2 regions of the Kribbella sp. NPDC048915 genome follow, and region 1 is predicted to be linked to the other one. Evidence: riboswitches for the same ligand, from Rfam matches in the RefSeq annotation. Region 1 holds a riboswitch; the other holds the start of a gene.
The links. A riboswitch is a leader RNA that binds a small molecule or an ion and turns the genes downstream of it on or off. The one in region 1 is predicted to bind ZMP and ZTP.

Region 1 (4,405 bases):
ACCGGACACCCCCTGGCCGAGGATCGCGGTCAGCTCGTCGCCCGCCTCTTCCTTGCCTAGGGCAACCAGCAGCCGGTCGAGTTCGCCGCGGATCTGTTCCAGCAGGCCGGTCAGCGCGGCCGAGTTCGCGGACACGATCTGCGTCCACAGTCGCGGGTCGCCGGCCGCGATCCGGGTGACGTCGCGGACGCCCTGCCCGGAGAGTTCGAGATGCGAGTCGGGCGCGTCCGCGAGCGTGCCGGCGGCCAGCGCCGACATCAGATGCGGAAGGTGTGAAACCCGGGCCACGCCCAGGTCGTGGTCCTCCACCGACAGCTGGACCGTGCGCGCGCCGCACGCCTCGGCGAGCCGCCGGACCAGGTCGACCGCTTCCGGACGACTGGTCGGGTGCGGCGTGATCGCCCAGGTGGCGCCGTCGAAGAGGTCGGCACGGGCGGCCAGCGGACCGTTGCGTTCGGAGCCTGCCATCGGGTGACTGCCGACGTACCGGCTCACGTCCTCGATCAGCCCACGGGCATCCGTCAGCGGCTTCGACTTCACGCTCGCCGCGTCGGTCACGATCGCCTGGGTGTCTCGCAGTTGCTCCGCGACGACAGCGCCGACGTGGTCGGGCGGTACGGCGACCACGACGAGCTGCGGCTCGATGTCGACGTGCCGCGAACCGGCCCCGATCCGCTCGGCCATCAACGCGTTCTCGGCGTTGCCGTCGACGAGCTCCACGACCACGCCGAGCCGCGCCAGCGCGAGCCCGATCGAGGTCCCGATCAGCCCGGTGCCGACGATCCGCACCGGACCACGCAACTCGGTCACCGCGCGGGCCTCACTGGGCGCCGGTCAGATCAGGACGGAGCGCGACCGCGCCGTGCAGGTAGACGTGCTGGATCTTGTCCCGCGCCCGATCCGTCTCGGTGTGCACCATCAGCCGGACGCAGCGCGGCAACGCATGCGGCACCGGGATCTCCTGCATGCAGATCAGCGGTACGTCGGTCAGACCGATCTGGCGGCCCGCGACGGCCGGAAACTCCGAGCGCAGGTCAGGCGTGACGGTGAACAGGATGCTGATCAGGTCGTCGTTCTCGAGATCGTTCGCCTCGAGGACGGCCTTCACCAGCTCCGCGGTGCGCTCGAGCAGATGCTCGCGCTCGTCCACGTCCAGCTGGGTCGCCCCCCGGATCGCCCGTACCGCCACGTTCTCCTCCTTGTTGGCCTCAGCCCAACCCTAGGCCAATGTAGTCAAAGAGTGGACAACCGTCTCAGCAGCGTCCACCGTCTGCTCCAGCAGCAGCGCGATCGTCATCGGCCCGACACCGCCCGGCACCGGCGTGATCAGCCGGGCCACCTCGGCCGCCTCGGCGAAGTGCACGTCGCCGACGTTGCCCTCGTTGTAGCCGGCGTCGACGACCACCGCACCCGGCTTCAGCCAGTCGCCGCGGACGAAGTTCGGTTTGCCGACCGCCGCGATCACGACGTCCGCGGTCCGCACCAGCTCCGACAGGTCCCGGGTCCGCGAGTGCGCGTAGGTGACCGTCGCATTCGATGCCAGCAGCAACATCCCGGCCGGCTTGCCGAGGATCGGGCTACGGCCGATCACCACCGCGTGCGCTCCTTCGAGCGGTACGTCGTACGCCGCCAGCAGCCGCATGATGCCGCCCGGCGTCGCGGACCGGAAGCCGGGATCGCCGAAGGCCATCGCCGCGAACGAGCGCATGGTCACACCGTCGACGTCCTTGGTCGGGTCGATCGCCTCGAACGCGGCCCGCTCGTCGATCTGCGCGGGCACCGGATGCTGCAGCAGGATCCCGTGCACGGCCGGATCCGTGGACAGCTCGGTGAGCTCCGCGACCAGTTCCGCGGTCGTGGTCTCGGCCGGGAGGACCACGCTGCGTGACGCGATCCCGGCCTTCTTCGAGCGGTTCTGCTTCATCCGTACGTACGTCGCCGAGGCCGGGTCGGCACCGACCAGCACGGTCGCCAGACACGGCTGGACGCCGTACTGCTCGTGCAGCAGGCGTGCTCGGTCAGCGGTGGCAGCGACCATCTCGGCAGCGAGATCGGTCCCGATCATCAGTTCAGCGGTCATCCGCGCAGTCCTCCGGGCGTCGACGAGGTGCCCAGGCGCGCGGCGTAGCCGATCGGCAGACCGTTCCCCGGTGGTCGTCCACCTCAGCGCCAGTCGCGGTCCGCAGCCAGGATACCGGGGCCGTCCGGCGCGATCGTCGTCGATGCACCCAGCGGCAGCTCCGCGAGCTGTGTCGCCTCGGCCGCGTCGACCAGACCGCGCTCCCGCAGGCGCGCGATCGCCCGGCGACGCTCGTCGAGCAGCTTCGCCCGCTGCCGGGGCTCCAGCTCCGCCGTCAGTCGGATCACCCGCTGCGGGTCCGGCGGTCCGAGGCGCCGGAAATCGTTGGGCACCGGGACCCGCCGCCCGCGCGAGAACAAGAGCACGGCCGCAAGGACGAACGCGGCGAGCACGGCGGCTGCCCACACCGGAAGCGCGGGTACGTCGAACGCGCCGACCCCTCGCTCACTCACCAACTGCCCGACGGCGAGCGCCCCGAACGCGACCGTCGCCGCCAGATAGCCGAGCTCCAACCCGTCGCGGTGGCGATCCGTCCGGAGCCAGCGGCCGGCGATCATCAGTACGCCGATCAGCACCACGACGAAGCACCACGACGTCAGCGGTACGCCGAGGTCGTTGTCGAGCGGATCCGCCGTACCGATCGGCGTGGTGCGGCCGCCGTGGGTGGTGAAGATCGGGCCGCCGACGGTCGAGACGCCGCCGATCAATGCGAAGACGAACACCATGGACAGCGCCCACCGCAGCCGGCTGGGCCGGCCGGCAACGCGCTCGAATCCGAGGGCGCGCACCAGCTCGTCGTGGTTCTTCACGACGTACAGGTCGAGATCACGCAACCGCAGGCCGTACGCGGGAACGGTCTTCGACCAGGTCCGGACGTTGATCGTCTGGTTGCCTTTGGCCATGATCAGAGCAGGGATTCAGCGCGGGGGTTCAGAGCAGGCCGGCGTGGTCGAGCGCCAGGTACGCCGCGTCGCTGCCGGTCATTGCACCGGGGGTACGCAGCTCGCGACGGAACGCATCCACGGTCAGCTCGACGGCGACGCAGTCCTCGGTGTCGTCGAGGCTCTGCTTGCCGTCAGGGCGGCAGCCGCGGGCGATCGCGACGTACTTGCGGTACGTCGAGGAGGCGCCGGACCACTGCCAGCCGACGAGGTCGAGCGATTCGCAGGTGTAGCCGGTCTCCTCCTCGAGCTCCCGGGCTCCCGCCAGCGCCGGGTCCTCGCCGGGCTCGACGTAGCCGCCGGGCAGGTTGGTGACCACCCGGTCCGGCCCGGCGCGGAACATCCGCACGGTGACGATGCGGCCCTCGGGGGTGAGCGGCAGCACGGTCACCCCGGCCGTGATCCCGGCATCGGACTTCGGGCCCAGCACGTCCCAGTCGACGATCCGGCCGTCCGGCATTCGGTAGCGGCGCAGGTTCACCGTCAGAAACCGGTGAAATCCCTGTTCCTCACCCACCAGCTCCCACGGCTCCGGATCCCCGACCCGCAACTCCCCGGCCGATGGCTGCCCTGTCAGGGACTCGCCCGGAAGCGACTCAGCCGCCGCCCGGTCGGCGGCGGCTGAGTGTTCGGCTCGGTCGGTCACAGCGGACGGTCGTCCTCAGGGTCCTCCGGCGGCGCCACCGGGGCGTCGTCCGCCGGCGGCGCGGTCGGCGCCGCGTCGGTCGCGGCCTCGGCAGCACCCGCGTCGCCCGTGGCCTCCGGCTCGTCCTTCGACTCCGTGGCCGGCTCGGCCGGGCGGGACTCACTCAGGATCCGCTCCAGCGTCTGCTCGGAGATCCGCTTGAACTTGCGCACCTGAGTACGGGTCCGGTCCAGGACGGCGACCTCGAGCTGGTCCGGGGTGAGCTCGCGGACCTCGGAGCCGTCGTGGGCGAGCGCGTCGACCGCGAGCCGGAGCGCACCGGCCAGCGAGATGCCTTCGCGGTAGTGCTCGCCGACGTAGTCCGCGACCTGGTCGGCCGGGCCGCCCATCACGGCGTACCCACGGACGTCGGCGATCGAGCCGTCGTACGTGAGCCGGTAGATCTGGTCGTCCTCGGCGGTGGCGCCGATCTCGGCGACCAGGATCTCGACCTCGAGCGGCTTCTCGCCGCCGGAGGAGAAGATCGCGCCGAGGGTCTGGGCGTACGCGTTGGCCAGCGCCCGGCCGGTGACGTCGCGGCGGTCGTAGGAGTACCCGCGCATGTCGGCGAGCCGGACGCCGGCGATCCGCAGGTTCTCGAACTCGTTGTACCGCCCGACGGCGGCGAACGCCATCCGGTCGTAGATCTCGGCCACCTTGTGCAGGGCCGGCGACCGGTTCTCCGCGACGAACAGGATG
Region 2 (4,405 bases), on a different contig from region 1:
GTTCAGGAAGTCCAGCCGGTGCGGCAGCAGGGCATCGACCGCGTCCGGGCCGGCCAGTACCAGCGGCAGGACGATCACGCCGATGACCAGCGCCGCGCAGTACAGCGAGAACGACAGCGCGCGGGTCCGGACGATGCCGCGCTTGCCGCCCATCCCGTACATGATCGTGATCGTGTCGACGAAGACGTTCAGCGCGCGGCTGCCGGACCACAGCGCGAGCACGAAACCGATCGAGATGACGTCCGGGCGGCCGCCGTTCAGCACCTGGTTCAGGGTCGGCACGATCACGCTCTGGACCGAGTCGTCGGTCAGCGCGCGGGCCGCGAGCTGGGCGATCTGCTCCTTGATCTCGTTGATCGTCTCGACCTCGAACCATTTGCTCGCGATGTAACCGAGCGAGCCGGCCAGACCGAAGATCAGCGGCGGCAGCGAGAGGATCGCGAAGAACGCTCCCTCGGCCGCGAGTCCGGTGACCCGGTAGCGCAGACAGACGCCGACGGTCTGCGTGAGCAGCTTCCAGGTCGTCGAGGGGACCTTGCGAACCCACGCCAACGAGAGGGATCTCCCACCAGCGGGTCCTGCCCCAGAACGTGCCATACCGCTTACCGTACTGACATGGCGGACCCATTCGCGGTAACGAATCAGGCTCCCCCACTGCGGGGCGTGAACTTCTTCACCCAGGACCAGGCTCTCGGTGACGCTCTGCAGCCGTACGCCGAGCTGGCCGGCGATCCCGTACTGCGCCGGATCGGCGAGCTCGCCGGGTCCGAGGAGGCTCTCGCGCAGGCCCTGCCCGCGAACCAGAATCCCCCCGTCCTACGCACCCACGACCGCTACGGGAACCGGATCGACGAGGTCGAGTTCCACCCGTCGTGGCACTGGTTGATGGAGCGGACCGTCGGGTTCGGGCTCCAGGCCGCGCCGTGGACCAGCGATGCGCCCGCGCCGCACCTCCGCCGGGCGGCCGGGTTCTACCTGTGGTCGCAGGTCGAGCCGGGACACGGCTGCCCGATCTCGATGACGTACGCCGCGGTGCCCGCGCTCAAGGCGGACGAGCGGCTCGCGAAGGAGTGGGTCCCGCAGCTGGCGTCGACGCAATACGACGTACGACGCCTGCCCGCCGCGGCGAAGAACGGCGTGCTTGCCGGGATGGGGATGACCGAGAAGCAGGGCGGTTCCGACGTACGGGCGAACGCAACGACGGCCACCCCGGTCGGTGACGTGTACCAGCTGCACGGTCACAAGTGGTTCTGTTCGGCCCCGCAGGTAGATGTCTTCCTCGTCCTCGCCCAGGCGCCTGATGGGCTCAGCTGTTTCGTCGTACCGCGGGTTCTTGCCGACGGCAACCGGAACCCGTTCGCCCTGCAACGGTTGAAGGACAAGCTCGGGAACCGATCGAACGCGTCGTCGGAGGTCGAGTTCCACGGGACGATCGGCTATCGCCTCGGCGACGAGGGCGCCGGGATCCGCACGATCATCGAGATGGTCGCGGCGACGCGTTTGGACTGCGTCCTCGGCTCGTCGGCCCTGCAGCGCCGCGCCCTGGTCGAGGCGATCTGGCACACCCGGCACCGGTCCGCGTTCGGCGGCCTGCTCGCCGACAAGCCCGCGATGCAGAACGTGCTGGCAGACCTCGCGATCGAGAGCGAGGCGGCCACGGCGCTGGGCATGCGGCTCGCGGCCGCCGTCGACGCCGCGGTCGGCGGTGCCGAGCGGGAGGCCGCGTTCCGGCGGATCGCACTGCCGCTGGCGAAGTTCTGGGTCTGCAAGCGGACGCCGTTCATGGTCGCCGAGGCGCTCGAGTGCCTCGGCGGCAACGGGTACGTCGAGGAGTCCGGGCTACCGCTGCTGTACCGCGAATCGCCGCTGAACTCGATCTGGGAAGGGTCTGGGAACGTCAACGCGCTCGACGTACTGCGCGCGCTGCGCCGCCCGGAGTCCCTCGAGGCGTGGCTGCTCGAAGTCGGCTCCGTCCAAGGCGCGGATGCGCGGCTCGACGCGGCGGTCAACGACGTACTGCAAGCGCTTGCTGACATCGAGAACGCGGACGCCGGCGCCCGTCGGCTGGCCGCGCGGATGGCCCTGTGCCTGCAGGCTTCGCTGCTGATCCGGCACTCGACACCCGCCGTCGCGGACGCGTTCGTGGCGTCCCGGCTGGCCGGTGACTCGGCCGGCGTCTTCGGGACGTTGCCGCGGACGACACCCTTCGGTCAGATCCTCGACCGCACGATAGGGTGAGCGTCGTCGCGACTGGCGCGCTGAGGTGGAGAACCACCGGGGAGCGAAACCCGTCGGCACCGTGCGCCTGGGTGCCTTCGACCCACTGCAAACCGCAGGAGAGACAACGATGACTCAACCCTTCGACGCTGCCGCCGCGTCGGCCGCGTACAACAACGCGCTGCAGGTGATCGCGTCCGTGGAGCCGACGATCGCCGGTGCGATCAAGGCCGAGCTGGCCGACCAGCGGTCCTCGCTGAAGCTGATCGCCAGCGAGAACTACGCCTCCCCCGCCACCTTGCTGACGATGGGCAACTGGCTGTCGGACAAGTACGCCGAGGGCACCATCGGGCACCGCTTCTACGCGGGCTGCCAGAACATCGACACCGTCGAGCAGGCCGCCGCCGACCACGCGAAGGCGCTGTTCGACGCCCCGCACGCCTACGTCCAGCCGCACTCCGGCATCGATGCGAACCTGGTCGCCTTCTGGGCGATCCTGGCCCAGCGGATCGAGTCCCCGGCACTCGCCGAGGCCGGGGCCAAGCACGTCAACGACCTCACCGAGGAGGACTGGACCAAGCTCCGCAAGGCGCTCGGCGACCAGCGGATGCTCGGCATGTCGCTGGACGCCGGTGGTCACCTCACCCACGGCTTCCGGCCGAACATCTCCGGCAAGATGTTCAACCAGCACTCCTACGGCACTGACCCGGAGACCGGCCTGCTCGACTACGACGAGGTGGCCCGGGTCGCGCGCGAGTTCAAGCCGCTGATCCTGATCGCCGGCTACTCGGCGTACCCGCGCAAGATCAACTTCGCGACCATGCGCGAGATCGCCGACGAGGTCGGCGCGACGCTGATGGTCGACATGGCGCACTTCGCCGGCCTGGTCGCGGGCAAGGTCTTCACCGGCGACTTCGACCCGGTGCCACACGCGCACGTCACCACGACCACGACCCACAAGTCGCTGCGCGGCCCGCGCGGCGGCATGGTGCTCTGCCAGCCGGAGTACGCCGACGCGGTCGACCGCGGCTGCCCGATGGTCCTGGGCGGCCCGCTCAGCCAGACGATGGCCGCGAAGGCCGTGGCGCTGGCGGAGGCGCGGCAGCCGTCGTTCCAGCAGTACGCGCAGAACGTTGCCGACAACGCGGTCGCGCTGGCCGACGGCCTGATGAAGCGGGGCGTCAAGCTCGTCACGGACGGCACCGAGAACCACCTGGTCCTGCTCGACGTCTCGTCGTACGGCATCACCGGCCGGCAGGCCGAGTCGGCGCTGCTCGACGCGGGCATCGTCACCAACCGCAACGCGGTACCGCGCGACCCGAACGGCGCCTGGTACACCTCCGGCGTCCGGATCGGTACCCCGGCGCTGACCACCCGTGGTTTCGGGGCCGACGAGTTCGACCGGGTCGCGGAGCTGATCGTGGACGTGCTGTCCTCGACCACGCCGACCACGACCTCGGCCGGCGCGCCGTCGAAGGCGAAGTACGTGCTCGCCGACGGCGTCGCGGACAAGACCAAGGCCGCCTCGGCCGAGCTGCTCGACAACTTCCCGCTGTACCCGGGCCTCGAGCTCAACTGATTGCGTGCCCGTTCGACAGGATGTGTCCGGGCTCCGGCCTTGATCGCCGCGCGCGCCGCGCGCGCGGCACCTGGGCAGAGCGGACACCTCCTGTCGGAAGGACCCATGCGCTCAGGCGCGGACGGGTGGCAGCGGCAGCCGAGCCTGGAGCAGGCGCGCCATTGAGAGGGCGGTGGCGTCGGCGTGGTGCGGCGCGACAACCTGGATTCCCACCGGCAGCCCGTCCGCCAGCCCGGCCGGCACACTCACGGCCGGGTGGCCGGTCACGTTGAAGACCCAGCACGGATCGCCGGTGACAATGGTTTCCTCGTGCTGGTCGTAGCCGTGGGCAACGGTCAGCGTGGTCGGCGTGACCAGGACATCGATCTCGGCGAACAGGTCAGCCAAAGCGGTGTTGTTGTGGTCCCTGATCTCGCGGGCCCTGGTGGCCGCGGCGGCGTCCACCTCCCGCCCGTTGTCCAGCGCTGACAGGACCGGCCAGGCTTCGTCGGTCGGTGCGAGCTCCAGTGGTAGGTCGATCAGGTCGACGTCGGCCAGCGCCAGGCGCTCACGCAGTACGCGATCGACAGCGGGATCGGGCGGACAGGTGCCGAGCGTCGGAAAGTAGGC

Region 2: it holds a riboswitch for ZMP and ZTP, as region 1 does, so the genes downstream of both, AB0B82_RS03315 (glycine hydroxymethyltransferase) here and AB0B82_RS10805 (tetrahydrofolate dehydrogenase/cyclohydrolase catalytic domain-containing protein) in region 1, are expected to answer to the same signal.

Annotation. Positions count from the first base shown of each region.
Region 1 is NZ_JBEZFT010000014.1:86,622-91,026, forward strand. It holds gene AB0B82_RS10795 (prephenate dehydrogenase) at 1-810, opposite strand, end outside; gene aroH (chorismate mutase) at 821-1,189, opposite strand; gene AB0B82_RS10805 (tetrahydrofolate dehydrogenase/cyclohydrolase catalytic domain-containing protein) at 1,220-2,080, opposite strand; ZMP/ZTP riboswitch at 2,103-2,187, opposite strand; gene AB0B82_RS10810 (hypothetical protein) at 2,164-2,982, opposite strand; gene AB0B82_RS10815 (NUDIX hydrolase) at 3,011-3,667, opposite strand; gene prcA (proteasome subunit alpha) at 3,664-4,405, opposite strand, start outside.
Region 2 is NZ_JBEZFT010000004.1:3,918-8,322, forward strand. It holds gene AB0B82_RS03305 (YhjD/YihY/BrkB family envelope integrity protein) at 1-552, opposite strand, end outside; gene AB0B82_RS03310 (acyl-CoA dehydrogenase family protein) at 616-2,238, shown strand; ZMP/ZTP riboswitch at 2,237-2,318, shown strand; gene AB0B82_RS03315 (glycine hydroxymethyltransferase) at 2,348-3,796, shown strand; gene AB0B82_RS03320 (amidase) at 3,908-4,405, opposite strand, start outside.